4 regions of the Kribbella sp. NPDC020701 genome follow, and region 4 is predicted to be linked to each of the others. Evidence: riboswitches for the same ligand, from Rfam matches in the RefSeq annotation. Region 4 holds a riboswitch; each other region holds the start of a gene.
What was found. A riboswitch is a leader RNA that binds a small molecule or an ion and turns the genes downstream of it on or off. The one in region 4 is predicted to bind ZMP and ZTP.

Region 1 (3,584 bases), on a different contig from region 4:
ATCCTCGCTTGTGGTTGTCTTCAGGTCTTCTCTGGGTCTCAGATAGTCGCCCTGGCAACAAAAAACCCCTTCCGCCGGTTGGCTGAAGGGGCGCGCTCGACTCGGTGGTCGCGTCAGTCGGCGCGCCGCACAAGTACGAGGAGAATCGATCGCATGTAGGCATTATTCGCCTCCGGCCCGCGACCGGGTCAAGTTCAGCACCGAGCTGTCTCATTTGATGAGATGACTGTCTTTAGATGCAGACCGCACCTTCGGAGGCCGAACGGACCAGGCGGGTGTACTTGCCGAGGACCCCCTTGGTGATCGCCGGGGTCTTCGGGGTCCAGCCCTGCTTGCGGCGTTCGAGTTCCGCTTCGGTGACGTGGAGATCGAGGGTCCGGTTCTTCACGTCGAGGGTGATCCGGTCGCCGTCCCGGACGAACGCGATCGGGCCGCCGTCGACCGCTTCGGGGGCCACGTGTCCCACGCAGAGTCCCGTCGTACCGCCGGAGAAGCGGCCGTCGGTGAGGAGCAGGACGTCCTTGCCGAGGCCCGCGCCCTTGATCGCGCCGGTCACCGCGAGCATCTCGCGCATGCCGGGGCCGCCCTTGGGGCCTTCGTACCGGATCACGACGACGTCGCCGGGGTTCAACTCCGGGACTGCGTCCATCGCAGCGCGTTCGCCGTCGAAGACTCGCGCCGTACCCTCGAACACGTCCGAGTCGAAGCCGGCGCTCTTCACCACCGCGCCTTCCGGCGCGAGCGAGCCGTGCAGGATCGTGATGCCGCCGGTGCCGTGGATCGGCCTGTCGAGCGCGCGGATGATCGTGCCGTCGACGTCGGGCGGTGCGATGTCGGCGAGGTTCTCCGCCATCGTCTTGCCGGTGACCGTCAGGCAGTCGCCGTGCAGCAGGCCGGCGTCGAGGAGTGCCCGCATGACCACCGGGATACCGCCGACGCGGTCGACGTCGGTCATCACGTAGCGGCCGAACGGTTTCAGGTCGCCGAGGTGCGGGACCCGGTCGCCGATCCGGTTGAAGTCGGCCAGCGTCAGGTCGACCTCGGCCTCGCGGGCGATCGCGAGCAGGTGCAGTACGGCGTTCGTCGAGCCGCCGAGCGCCATCACGACGGCGATGGCGTTCTCGAAGGCCTCCTTGGTGAGGATCTGGCGGGCCGTGATCCCCTTCCGCAGCAGGCCGACCGCGGCCTCGCCGGACTTGCGGGCGTAGCCGTCGCGGCGACGGTCGACCGCGGGCGGTGCGGCCGAGCCCGGCAGCGACATCCCGAGTGCTTCGGCGGACGCGGCCATCGTGTTGGCTGTGTACATCCCGCCGCAGGCGCCCTCACCGGGGCAGATCGCGCGCTCGACCGCATCGACCTCGTCCTGGGTGATCAGGCCGCGAACACACGCGCCGACCGCCTCGAACGCGTCGATGATCGTGACGTCCTTGTCGCCGAGCTTGCCCGGCATGATCGACCCGGCGTACAGGAACACCGACGCCAGGTCGAGCCGGGCCGCGGCCATCAGCATGCCGGGCAGCGACTTGTCGCAACCGGCCAGCAGCACCGAGCCGTCGAGTCGCTCGGCCTCCATCACGGTCTCGACCGAGTCGGCGATGATCTCGCGGCTGACGAGTGAGTAGTGCATGCCGACATGGCCCATCGAGATGCCGTCGGACACGCTGATCGTGCCGAACTCGAGCGGATAGCCGCCGGCCGCGTGCACGCCTTCCTTGACCGCCTTCGCGAGCCGGTCCAGGGACAGGTTGCACGGGGTGATCTCGTTCCAGCTCGAGGCGACCCCGACCTGCGGCTTCGCCCAGTCGTCGTCCCCCATCCCCACCGCCCGGAGCATCCCTCGGCTGGCGGTGGCTTCCAGGCCATCGGTCACTGTCCGGCTGCGAGGCTTCACATCGACCATGCCGCTCACTCTATTCGGTTGCCTACGCTGTGCCAGGTGAACCGACTCGAGGCCGGCTCGACGGGGATCGGATCGTGTATCTGCGTGAGTACGCGACCACCGCACCGCTCTACGACTGAACCGGCAGCTGGCGGGACTAGGCTGGGGATCACCGCGACTGGCGAGGGTGGAGTACCACCGGGGAGCGGAATCAACCAGCAAGGCGTCGTCCGCCTGGGCGCCTCCGATCTCGGAGGTGCTTGATGCGTTATGGGATGAATCCACATCAGACCGCGGACATGGTGGCGACTGGGCCGCGCGCTCCGTTCACGGTGGTGTCTGGCGAGCCGTCGTACATCAACGTGCTGGATGCGCTCACCGGGTGGCAGCTCGTGCGCGAGGCCTCAAACGCGTTCGGCGTGCCGGCGGCTGCGTCGTACAAGCATGTGTCGCCGGCTGGGGCGGCCTTGGGCTCGTCGGTGAGCGCGGCCTATCTGCGCGCTCGCGATGCCGATCCGAAGTCGTCGTACGGCGACTTTGTCGCGGTCTCGCATCCGGTCGACGCGGAGCTCGCCGGGGTGCTCAAGCGGGTCGTCTCGGACGGGATCATCGCGCCTGGGTACGACGAAGGCGTGGTCGGGACGTTGGCGGCGAAGAAGCGTGCGAGCTTCCTGGTGCTGGAGGCCGACCCGGCGTTCGAGCCGCCGGCGGCGGAGGTCCGCGAGTTCTACGGACTACGGCTGACGCAGCGGCGGGACGATGTACCGCTGACTCGTGAGCTGCTGGATCCGGCGGTGCCGGACGCCGCGGCCCGGGACTTGGTGCTGGGGTTGATCGTCGCCCGTTACACCCAGTCGAACACTGTGGTGATGGTGAAGGACGGCATGACGATCGGCGTCGGCGCCGGGCAGCAGTCGCGCGTGGACTGCACACGGCTGGCCGGCGAGAAGGCTCAGGCGTGGTGGGCCCGGCACTCGGCCGAACCGTTGACCGGCGTCTCGATGGTGTCCGACGGCGCACTTCCCTTCGTCGACAACATCGAGGAGGCGCAGCGGCACGGCGTCACGCACATCGCCGAGCCGGGCGGCTCGATCCGATCGGACGAGGTCGCCGCGGCCTGCGCCGAGCGTGGGATCAGCTGGTCACCGACCGGCGTACGCCTGTTTCGGCACTAGACCGGGGAGGTCTCGCGCGGTTTGGGTTCGGGGGCCGGCGGTGGCTCGCCACCTTCCAGCTGGATGTCGGGGATGATGCGGTCGAGCCACTTCGGCAGCCACCAGGCCCGGTCGCCGAGCAGCGTCATCACCGACGGGACGAGGATCATCCGGACGATACTGGCGTCGATCAGGACCGCGACGGCCATGCCGACCGCGAGCATCTTCACGGTCGGGTCGTCGTCGAGGACGAAGCTCAGGAACACCGCGATCATGATCGCCGCCGCGGTCGTGATCACCCGGGCGGTCGCGCCGATCCCGATGGCCACGGCGCGATGGCTGTCCTTCGTCTGCAGCCAGGCCTCGTGGACGCGGGACAGCAGGAAGACCTCGTAGTCCATCGACAGCCCGAACACGATCGCGAACATCAGCATCGGGACGAACGACGGGATCGGCACCTTCTCGTCGATGCCGACCAGGGAGGATCCCCAGCCCCACTGGAAGACCGCGACGATCACGCCGTACGCGGCGCCGACCGACAGCAGGTTGAG
Region 2 (3,584 bases), 220 kb from region 4:
GTACAGGTCCTCGTGTTCGACGCCCTGGATCACCCCGAACACGCACCAGGTCACGTGGTCGTGGATCCGGGTCACCTGCCCGGGCCGCCAGACCAGAGCGATGATCGAGAACGAACCGTCAGGCTCGACATGCAGGGTGTGACTGCGGTAGCGGTCCGCCGAGCCGACTCGCTGCCCGGCGGTCAGTACGTCGGGAGTCGGCAGGTGCCGGCGCAGTTGCTCGGCCACGAGTTGCGCCGTGCCGTTCCAGTCGGCGTGCTGGTCGATGGCGGTACGGACGCCGTCGATCAAGTCGGTCAGTTCATTAGTGGAGATCGATGTTGTCGTCATGTCTTGAGCGTGCGCCGGTCAACCCATAACGTCTAATGCCAAGTTTCGTGCTTACTCATAGATGGATTTGATACATGCTCGATGTCACGAGGCTGCGCGTCATCGACGCAGTCGCCCGTCACGGCTCGGTCACCGCCGCTGCTCGCGAGCTGCACTACTCGCAGCCGTCTGTCACTCATCACCTCACGCGCTTGGAGGCTGAGACCGGCGCGCAGCTCCTGCAGCGCGCCGGTCGTGGCATCAGGCTGACCGAGGCTGGTCGCCTGCTGGCTGCTCGAGCCGCCGAGATCATCGGCCGGATCGACGCCGTCGACGCCGAACTCGCCGCTCACGTCGGTCTGAGCGCGGGCCGGATCCGCCTGGCCGGCTTCTCGTCGGCGATCGGGTCACTCGTGCCACGGGCCGTGGCGGCACTGGCCGACAAGCACCCGGGCCTCGAGATCAACCTCCTCGACGCGCATCCGCCTGAGGCGCTCGAACTGCTTCGCACCGGCAAGATCGACGTCGCGATCGTCTTCCGGTACGACGAGACCGAGCCGGAACCGTCCGGCATACGACTGCATCATCTGCTGGACGATCCGCTCTACGTGCTGTCGACCGATCAGCCGGTCGAGCTGCCCGGGCTCCGCGACGCGACCTGGATCGCCGGCTGCGATCGTTGCCGTAGGCACCTGGTTTCGCTGTGCGCCGCCGAGGGCTACGAGCCGCGGATCAGCTACACGTCCGACGACATGGTGGTCATGCAGGCGCTCGTCGCGGCCCGCCTCGGGGTGACGACCATGCCCGGTCTCGCCCTCCGCGCCCACCACGCCGAGGGCATCATCGCCACCGAGCTCCCCGGGTCCCGCCGCCACGTGTACGCCGCGACGTACGGCGAACCGCCCGACCCACCCGCGATCGGCGCCCTCCTCACTGCCCTCGCCGACACCGCCGTTCTGTGAGCTGGCCCGCCCATGCTGAATCGCGCGGGCCCGAAGCTGAGCCCCGGGTGCCGCGCCTGGTTCAGGAGTTCTCGGCCGCGTCTGCTCCCGTGAGTGGGTCGTAGACGTAGACCTCGGTGCCGGCTTGGGGGGATCTGGCGTGGAGGGTGTGGAACATCGGGGCGAAGGGGCCGCCCAGGTCGATGATGGTTGCACCGGCGCCGAGGACGCCGCGGACCAGGGTGCTGGGGGCCGTGAGGTCGACGCGGGTGACCACGCCGGGCGTCACCCACACGGGAACGTCCCCGAGCCGGCCGGACAATTGGTGATGCAGGTGGCCGCACAGAACCGCTTGTACGTCGGTCCCGGCGACAACTTCCGCCAACTTCTCGGGCTCTTGCAGGACGACAGACTCGAGGTACGGAATTGCGTCGACGGATATCGGCGGGTGGTGGAGTACGACGATCGACCCGGCCGGCGCGGGTGTTGCCAGCTCCGCGGCCAGCCAGTCGAGTTGGTCGTCGCCGAGCACACCGTGTGTCTCGTCGGGGATGAGGCTGTCGAGGGTGATGACCCGGAGGCCCGCGACCTCGCTCACCGCCGCGATCGCACCGGCGACGTCGGCGCAGCGGCCGATCGACGAGCCGTCGGGTCCGAGGTGTCCCGAGCCGAGCGCGGCCGTGAAGCCCTCGCGACGGTCATGGTTCCCGGTGCAGTAGACGTGCGGAATGCCGCGCTCAGCGGCGAACTCACCCACGGCCGTGCGGACCGCGGTGCAGCCCTCCTCGGACCCGTCGTCGGCGATGTCCCCGCTGACGACGATCAGATCCAGCTCCGGGACCCGGCGTACGTCGTACAGCAGGCCGTTGAGCGCGGCGAGGCCGTCGACGCCGTCCTCGTCGGGGCCGATGCGGCTGACGTGGGTGTCGGACAGGTGCAGAACACGATGTGCCATGACGAGCTCTCCTGGGATGTCGTTGCCGTCGGCACCCAGGCGGTCGATGCCCGTCGCGTCACTCCCCGGTGGTAGCCCACCCTCGCCAGTCGTGTGAGACCAAACTACCCAAGCTCAGTCGGTGAAGGTGACCTCCGCGGTGGGTTGGACGGCGGCGGTACGGCCGGGAGCCTGGTGGTTCTCCCAGTAGAGGTTGGTGTGGGCGATGACCTTGTCCGGGGTGGGTGCGCCGTACTCGGACAGGTCTTCGGTGGTGTGCGCGTCGCCAACCAGGGTCACGTCGTACCCGCGGACCATGGCGCCGTGGATGGTGGAGCGGATGCACTCGTCGGTCTGCGCGCCGCTGACGAAGAGGCGGCCGATCCCGGCTGTGGCGAGGACGTCCTCGAGGTCGGTGTCCTCGAAGGAGTCCGCGAAGGTCTTGTGTAGGAGCGGCTCCGAATCGTCACGTTTGAGCTCAGGGACGAGCTGCCACTCGTCGCTGCCCTTCACGAGGTGCTCGCTGGAGTGCTGGACCCAGACGACCGGCACTCCGCCGGCGCGGGCCTTGCCGACCAGGGTGCTGATGTTGGACACCACTTGATCGCGCTCGTGTGCCGCACTGACGACACCGTTCTGGACGTCGATCACCACAAGTGCCGTGTTCGGCCGATCTGACAACGTGGACATGCCGTTCCCTGCCTTTCCCGGGTATACGACGAACGCTAGACCCGCTCGCCGACAGTTTCAGGAGACCTTCCAACTCCGTAGCCGCAGACGCACCGTCGGTACGTCGCCGTCGTCGAGATCCTCCGCCCGCCGCACCGCCGCCTTCACCGGCAGGATGTACCGCCCGTCCTTCGGGAACATCGAGGTGTCCCACACGCTGTCCCCGATCTCGGCCTGCACCGGGATCATCCCCCACCCGTATGTCACGAAGTTCGACTCCGCCTCGAAATACGCGCACTCGTCCTCCGGCACCGTGACGAAATACCAAGGCGCCGGGCCCCGCCAGTACCACATCTCCGCCGCAAACTCGATCTCATTCACTGTTACTTGCCTCCAGCAAGCGTTGGGCTATGTTGCGGGCCGCGGTCTTCAATTCCGGGGATTGGAGGATTCGGTAGGGGGCGGGGAGGGAGGTCAGCTGGCCGGCGTACCAGTAGGGCTCGTCGGTGCTGGCCAGGAGGCGGGTGTGGGTGTCATCGATGGGTTCCAGGCGGCCCATGCTGCGGGAGATCCAGTGGGCGACCTCGTCGCGCGGGGCGTCGATGATGACCTCGATGGGGTATTTCCAGCCCATGGCCAGGTGTTCTTCGACGGCGGCCAGTGGGTCGAGGTCGGTGGGTGCGGTGAATTCCTCGCCTTGCGGCTCGACTTTGGTGATCCTGTCGACGCGG
Region 3 (3,584 bases), on a different contig from region 4:
TCGACAGTGAGGCCCTGCCGGGTCTCGAGGACTGCGCCGAGTCGTCGGCGGACGTGAGCTGGCTGTCCATCGACAAGACCGAGGCCACGCTGGCCCCGGGCGCGTCGACGACCGTCCAGGTCACGCTCACCGCGAACGTGGACCAGCCGGGGACGTACTCCGGCGGGGTCACGATCGGCGAGAACACCCCCTACTCGGTCGCACCGGTCGGCGTGACGATGAACGTCACCCCGCCGAACACCTGGAGCAAGTTGCAGGGCACCGTCTCGGGCGTCAGCTCGGCCGGCGTCACCGCACCGCTCCCGGGCGCGATCCTGCAGGTGGACTCGTGGGCGCAGTCGTACACCTTCATCACCGACAAGGACGGCAAATACGCCTACTGGCTGGACCGTCGCAACAACCCGCTCACCCTGATCGCCGCCAAGGACGGCTACAAGCCCCAGACCCGCACCACCAAACTGCTAGCCGGCATTCCGGTCACCGAAGACTTCGCCCTGAAGTCCATCAAGTAACACCGCAGTAGCCAGGCCGGCCCCCGCCCTTCACGGGCGGGGGCCTGTCCGCGTTCTGCCACTAGACCCGCTTTGCGGAACTTTTCCGTCACCAGGCGGCAGGGAAGTTCCGGAGATCGCGGTCGCCGGACGATCGAGACGCGCGCGTCAACGCGGCGAGGACTGTCAGGGCGTCGGCCGACGCGGCGGGGTCGTGGGTTCGGATGTAGTCGGCGCCTTAGGTGGCGGCGTGGAGCTCGGCGGCAAGGGTTGCCGGTCCGATGCCGGTGAGGTCAGTGCCGGTGAGGGTGCGCAGGAAGGACTTGCGGGACGGGGATATGAGGACCGGGCGGTCGTAGCGGGCCTTCAGGCGGGACAGGTTACCGAGCACGGTCAGGGACGGTTCCGGCGTACGGCCCAGGAAGTAGCCCAGACCGGGGTCGAGGATCAGGCGGTCGCGTTTGATGCCCGCCGCCTCGAGTGCCGCGATCCGCTCGTCGAAGAAGTCCTCGATGCCTGACCAGATCGACCGCGCGTCCGTCCACACCTTCGTCGCCGGTCCGTGGCGCTGCACCGAGTGCATCACCGCCAGCTGACACGTGAGGCCGCCCAATTCGTCGTACCGGCGGGGATCCGGGAAGCCATGGATGTCGTTCAGGTACGCCGCTCCTCGCGCAGCCGCATATCGCTGTGTCTCCGGGTGATAGGAATCCACACCCCACGGAATCGCCGGCCCGAACTCGACTAGATCGGCGCCTCCCGCGTGCAGGCGGCACGCTTGGGCGAATGCGTCACCAGCGGCCAGATAGCGCCCACCGTCGGAGAACGAGTCTCTGGTGATATTGACGATGCCAACCAGCTGCGGCCGAACCATGCGGGTCTCCCGGTCGATCAGAAGCCCAGGCGCACGGCACACGTCGTCGAGACGAGGCCGCTCCCCGATGGATAGCCCATCTCACGCGCCAGTCACGACCCAGCCGCACGTTATCAACCCACGCCGCCTGGCACCCCTCCAACTCCTGCCACGGGACAATACGCAGCCGGGATTCGTGGAGGGTTTGCCCGGATCGGCAAAGAAACCCTCCCTTGATAACGCAAAAACCCTCCACGATCGGCAGACGGCAGCTCCGCATCCGCGACCTCCGCTGAGGTCGGGCCCTCGCCTGTAGCCGCGCCGTGCCGGGCTCAGCTGAGCGGGACGGCGGGCGTTGGCCGGAGGGCTATGTGGTGGGGAGGAGGTGGAAGCCGACGCCGCGGACGGCGTGGATGGTGACCGTGGCGCCGAGGTTGGTGAGTTTTTGGCGGAGGCGTTTGACGACGGAGTGGATGTGGGACCCGTGGCCGAGGTGTTCGTTGCCCCAGACGGCGTGGTGCAGGCGCTGGTAGGTCCAGACGCGGCCGGGTTCCTCCACGAGGCAGTGCAGGAAGTCGTGCTCGAGCCGGGTGAGGGAGACCTCGCGGTCCTTCCACCGGACGACGCGACGGTCCACGTCCAGGTGCAGCTCGGCCTCGGACGAGGGCGGTACGGCGGCCCGGACAGCCGGCGCCGCCACTGCGACCGGAACCGCGGCGACCGTGGCCGGAACGGCGACCACCCTCGCGGGAACTGCCTCGATCTGGGCAGCCTCCCCAGAGGCGACCGGCAGCACGGTCGGCGTGAGTACGACGGGACCGGCCGGCGACATGACCGCCGTCAGCTCGAGGAACGCGCGAGCCTGGTCCGCGCTCGACACCAGCAGCAGCGCGTCGGCCGCACCGAGCAACCGCGCGAGCTGTACCCGTTCGGACGTGGACGTGGCCACGCCGATGATCAACGACGAATCCGCGAGCCTCTCCATGGCGAGCCCCTCCCCAATTCAACGCCGGCCAGCCACCAGTACGGTTTACGGCGCGAAGTAAGTCAAGTGATTCATCGCGCCCCGGGCTGGCACAAATGCGACCTGTCCGAGACAGGCCAAACCCAAGCAGGGCAAGGAAAGGCCGGCCGGCCCAGGGCGGCGGGGCACGGCCGACGGTCCCCGTCGACGGGCAGCGGGTCGAGATCAGCTTGTAGTCCTCGATCCCGGCCTCGTACTTCCCTTGCGCCGCACCGGTCGCCGACCCACCGGGCGCGGCCTGCGTGACCCCGGTCCAGCCGCGGCCGTAGAACCCGATCCCGAGCAGCAACTTACTCCTTCTTCAGCTTGCGCAACTGGTTGAAGTTGCCGCGCAGCGCACCGGTGTCCCAGGTGTCGGCGACGCCGTCGACCGACGAGGCCGCGTCGTAGAACTTGTCGTACGCCGCGTAGCTGTCACCGATCGCACACCGGCCACCGGTGGTGTTGCCGAACGCGTAGACGATCGTGGTCAGCTTCGCGGCCGAGCCACTCGTCTTGATGTTCTTCACGTGGTAGTTGCGGTCGCAGACACCCCACTCGGTAAAGTAGCCGACCACTCTCTTGCCTGCGGCAACAGTGTGGTCGGGCGCGGGCTGGGCCGCGGTGGCGGCCGGTGCGAGACCGGCGCCGAGGAGAGCTATCGCAGCCAAGAGCACAGGAAAACGGGGTCGCATGAGTACCTCCTGGGGGCGGAGAGGAACTGTCCGCACCCTAACGACCACATCCAGTTAAGAAAAGAACTAATCCAAATAAAGATGTTCTCGTGATCATCGCGACGCTCCCCCGCGAAGGTGTGCGGAGGGAGCGTGCGGCGGAGTAATCTCCTCGCGCACGGTCACTCTTGACCGCACCCGACGGAGGAACAGTGCCCGGTCTCGTTCGGCGGCCGATCGTCGTCTGGCTGCTCGCGGCCCTCGCGGTACCTGTGCTGCTCACGGCTGTGCTGATTCCGGCCAAGGCGGGGACCACCGAGGACGATCTGCGCGACCGCACGCTGGCCGCACTCCAGGCCCGCGGCATCGAGGCCGGCTCCGTCGACTTCGACGGCCGCGACGCGACGGTCGCCGTACCGGCCGGTGTCGATGCCGAGCTCGTCCGCGAGGTCGTCGTGAAGGTGGACGGCGTTCGCTCGGTGCGGATCGAGGGTTCGCCGACTCCGACTGCTACTCCGACGACTGAGGCGCCTGCCGAGTTCGACGTGGCGCCGTTCGAGGTG
Region 4 (3,584 bases):
CGCTGTGTCCCCTGACCGGCAGCGTGGGCCCATAGGTTGCCCCGGGCGCGTAGTCCGCGACCTGGACCACGGAGTTCACGCTGATCACCGACGGTCGCGACGTCACGAACAGATAGTAATGCGCGAGCCAGCGGCATTGGCCGGGCCTGCCGGGCCCTGAGACCGTTAGCCGGTCAACGCCGCTAAAGCCGGATGGAGCATCAGATGCAGCCTGTCGCCGCCGTACCCAGCTTCGCCGAGGTCACCGACGAGTTGGTCGGGTCGTTCCGGCGGGACGGCTTCATCGTCCTGGATCAGGCCTTGTCGGCCGACCAGGTCACCGCGCTCCATTCCGCGGCCGAGGCCCTGTGCCGTGGTGACCTCGGCGTCATCGACGGCGGTCCGGCCGCCGAGCCGGCCGAGGACGTCCTGCGCCAGTACCTGTGCATCCACCAGCCGCACAAGGTGTCCGACGTGGCGCTCGCGGCGTTGCGGGCACCACGGGTGGTCGCGGCGCTGACCGCGGTGATCGGGCCGAACGTCAAGGCCATGCAGTCGATGCTGTTCATCAAGCCCGAGGGGAAGCCGGGCCAGGCGTGGCACCAGGACGAGTTCTTCATCCCGACCAGGGATCGCTCGCTGACCGCGGTGTGGATCGCGCTCGACGATGCCACCGTGGAGAACGGCTGCCTGTGGGTTCTGCCGGGCTCCCACCGTCGCGGGGTCATCTATCCCGACCGGGAGCAGGACGATCTCCGCTTCGATTGCACGGTGGAGGCGTTCGACTTCCCGTACACCGACGGCGATGCGGTCCCGGTCGAGGTGCCCGCGGGTTCGGCGGTGATCTTCAACGGCTACCTGCTGCACCGATCATTGCCGAACACCGGCCGGCACGGACTCCGCCGGGCGCTCGCCAACCATTACATGAGCGCGGAGTCGCTCCTCCCCTGGCAGTCCGTGCCATCCGGAGTCCATGTCGGCAAGCACGACTACCGCGACATCGTGATGGTGGCCGGGAGCGATCCGTACGCGTACAAGGGCATCGACGATCTTGCCCGGCCGCATTCCCGCCGGGACAAGGACGGCGGGTGCGACCGCTGACTCAGCCCGCCTGAGCCTCAGCGGCGTCGACGGCCTGCTCCAGCAGCAGCGCGATCGTCATCGGCCCGACACCGCCCGGAACCGGCGTGATCAGGCGGGCGACCTGGGCCGCCTCCTCGAAGTGGACGTCACCGACGTTGCCCTCGTTGTACCCCGCGTCGACCACGACCGCGCCCGGCTTGAGCCAGTCACCGCGGACGAAGTTCGGCTTGCCGACCGCGGCGATCACGATGTCCGCGGTCCGGACGATGTCCGGCAGGTCCGTGGTCCGCGAGTGCGTGTAGGTGACGGTCGCATTCGATGCCAGCAGCAACATCCCGACCGGCTTGCCCAGGATCGGGCTGCGGCCGATGACGACGGCGTGTGCTCCGGCGATCGGCACGTCGTACGCCTCGAGCAGGCGCATGATCCCGCCCGGCGTCGCGGACCGGAACCCGGGATCGCCGAACGCCATCGCGGCGAACGACCGCATCGTCACGCCGTCGACGTCCTTGCCCGGGTCGATCGCCTCGAACGCGGCCCGCTCGTCGATCTGCGCCGGCACCGGGTGCTGCAGCAGGATCCCGTGCACCTCGGGGTCCTGGGACAGCTTGGTCACCTCGGCGACCAACTCCTCGGTCGTCGTCTCCGCGGGCAGTACGACGCTCCGGGACGCGATCCCGGCCTTCTTCGACCGGTTCTGCTTCATCCGCACGTACGTCGCCGACGCGGGGTCGTCCCCCACCAGTACGGTCGCCAGACACGGCTGCACGCCCGTCCGCTCCCGCAGTTCGCGGGCTCGCTCGGCCGCCTTCGCCACCATCTCGGCGGCGATGTCGGTCCCGATCATCAGTTCGGCGGTCATGGCGCGCTCCTTCGGGCGTCGACTACAGGTCAGATGCCCAGGCGCGCGGCGCAGCCGGATCTCCGGCAGACCGTTCCCCGGTGGTCTTCCACCTCAACGCCAGTCGCGGTCCATCGCTCAGGATACCGAGTCGGTCACCCGGCTGATGAAGGTGTCGGCAACGCCGTCGCCGATGCGTGGGTGGGTCTTGGAGTGCGGGAGCCGGATGTCACGGATCTCCTCGGCCTGCGTGACCAGGTGGTTGATCTGGTCCCGGCCGGTGGCGACGTCCGAGCTATTACCTTCGGCGCCGGCTTCGAGGACGCGAAGGGCCTGGCGCAGCGCCTGACCCCAGTAGAAGGCCGCGTCGAGCCAGGCATCCGCCTCGTCGGCGAACGCCGGGTCGATCACGCCCTGGCGAATCTGACCCGGTGCGTTCTCGATCGCTTCGAAGTACGGCTCGAGGTCCGCGATCGCGCCGGCCAGGTCACCCGCATCCCAGGTCCGCCAGAACGCGGCGGTCTTCGCGGTCAGCGCCGGGGCGTTCGCGAGATGAAGCTTCCCGTCGTAGGTGGTGAGGTCGGCGAAGATCTCGAGCGCCGCGATCGTCTCGGCGTCTCCCCCGGCCGTTTCCGCGATCGCGCGGTGCCAGGACGCCTGCTCGTCGTACGTCGCAGGGTTCCAGCCGAACTCCGCGAACGAGTAGAGGGCGAGCTTGCTGGCCCCGGCCTGGTTCATCGGGTTCGAGATCACGCCGACGACGTGGTCCGCGAGGCCCGGCTCGCGGCCGCTGTACGCCGCGAGCAGGATCCGCCCGGCCGCGTAGTCGTTGACCGGGTAGTTGTCCCAGATCAGGATGTCGTGCCCGAACACCGCCTTCGCCTCAGCCGCCTGGGCGCTGGTGATCGCCTCCGGTACGACGCCGATGCCGGTCCAGTGCACGACCACCGCACTGTCCATCTGCTCCCGCAGCGCCTGCTTGTACGGTGTCTCGTCGACGTTGTAGTACTCGGTCGGGACCATCTGCAGCGGCGCGAGGTCCGGCTTGGTCTCGACCCACTCGCGCTGGATCCGGTTCAGCAGCTCGCTCTGCGCCAGCCCGGCGCCACCGCCGCCGGGGCCATACTTCTCCTCGTCGTCGGCGCTGTGCCATGTCTCGTACTCGATGTCGTCCAGGGCCACGTTGAACGCCCGCGCACCCAGCGCGTACAGCGCCTCGAACTTCGCGATCAACGCCCGGAAGTCGGCCTCCTCGGTGTAGCGCATCGACAGGCCCGGCGAGAGCGCGAAGGTGAAGTCGACCTTGTTCCGCCGGGCGCGATCGATCAGCTCGCCGAGCTCGGCCAGTTTGTCCGCCGGGTACGGGTCGCGCCACTGCTCGCGGTGGTACCGGTCGTCCTTCGGGGCGTACTCGTAGGTGTTCATCCGGTGCGCGCCGAGGTAGTCCAGGTGATCGAGCCGGTCCGCGTGCGACCACGGCGTACCGTAGAAGCCTTCGATCGAACCCCGGTACCGCATTGTCGGCCAGTCGCGGATCTCGACGCCGTCCACATGGTTGCCCTGGACAAGCTGTGCGAAGGTCTGCGCGGCGTAATAGATGCCGCGGGCATCGACCCCGTCGAGTACGACCTGCTGAGCGCCGACGGCCACGACGTACCCCTCGGCCGGCAGCAAACCGGCC

Region 1: linked by a shared signal. The riboswitch ahead of ACZ3HV_RS16735 (5-aminoimidazole-4-carboxamide ribonucleotide transformylase) and the one ahead of ACZ3HV_RS10670 (bifunctional 5,10-methylenetetrahydrofolate dehydrogenase/5,10-methenyltetrahydrofolate cyclohydrolase) in region 4 are both predicted to bind ZMP and ZTP.
Region 2: linked by a shared signal. The riboswitch ahead of ACZ3HV_RS11775 (metallophosphoesterase) and the one ahead of ACZ3HV_RS10670 (bifunctional 5,10-methylenetetrahydrofolate dehydrogenase/5,10-methenyltetrahydrofolate cyclohydrolase) in region 4 are both predicted to bind ZMP and ZTP.
Region 3: linked by a shared signal. The riboswitch ahead of ACZ3HV_RS16975 (dihydropteroate synthase) and the one ahead of ACZ3HV_RS10670 (bifunctional 5,10-methylenetetrahydrofolate dehydrogenase/5,10-methenyltetrahydrofolate cyclohydrolase) in region 4 are both predicted to bind ZMP and ZTP.

Annotation. Positions count from the first base shown of each region.
Region 1 covers NZ_JBVHFT010000006.1:238,599-242,182, forward strand. Annotated here, with positions in the region: gene ilvD (dihydroxy-acid dehydratase) at 233-1,900, opposite strand; ZMP/ZTP riboswitch at 2,044-2,126, shown strand; gene ACZ3HV_RS16735 (5-aminoimidazole-4-carboxamide ribonucleotide transformylase) at 2,143-3,054, shown strand; gene ACZ3HV_RS16740 (MMPL family transporter) at 3,051-3,584, opposite strand, start outside.
Region 2 covers NZ_JBVHFT010000004.1:323,560-327,143, forward strand. Annotated here, with positions in the region: gene ACZ3HV_RS11765 (cysteine dioxygenase family protein) at 1-330, opposite strand, end outside; gene ACZ3HV_RS11770 (LysR family transcriptional regulator) at 405-1,271, shown strand; gene ACZ3HV_RS11775 (metallophosphoesterase) at 1,333-2,205, opposite strand; ZMP/ZTP riboswitch at 2,232-2,308, opposite strand; gene ACZ3HV_RS11780 (cysteine hydrolase family protein) at 2,320-2,874, opposite strand; gene ACZ3HV_RS11785 (DUF1905 domain-containing protein) at 2,932-3,234, opposite strand; gene ACZ3HV_RS11790 (helix-turn-helix transcriptional regulator) at 3,227-3,584, opposite strand, start outside.
Region 3 covers NZ_JBVHFT010000006.1:295,271-298,854, forward strand. Annotated here, with positions in the region: gene ACZ3HV_RS16970 (S8 family serine peptidase) at 1-512, shown strand, start outside; partial or broken gene ACZ3HV_RS16975 (dihydropteroate synthase) at 601-1,365, opposite strand; ZMP/ZTP riboswitch at 1,382-1,471, opposite strand; gene ACZ3HV_RS16980 (winged helix-turn-helix domain-containing protein) at 1,712-2,329, opposite strand; gene ACZ3HV_RS16985 (hypothetical protein) at 2,659-3,018, opposite strand; gene arfA (channel-forming protein ArfA/OmpATb) at 3,234-3,584, shown strand, end outside.
Region 4 covers NZ_JBVHFT010000004.1:98,583-102,166, reverse strand. Annotated here, with positions in the region: gene ACZ3HV_RS10680 (helix-turn-helix transcriptional regulator) at 1-106, opposite strand, end outside; gene ACZ3HV_RS10675 (phytanoyl-CoA dioxygenase family protein) at 205-1,080, shown strand; gene ACZ3HV_RS10670 (bifunctional 5,10-methylenetetrahydrofolate dehydrogenase/5,10-methenyltetrahydrofolate cyclohydrolase) at 1,082-1,924, opposite strand; ZMP/ZTP riboswitch at 1,953-2,041, opposite strand; gene ACZ3HV_RS10665 (beta-N-acetylhexosaminidase family protein) at 2,042-3,584, opposite strand, start outside.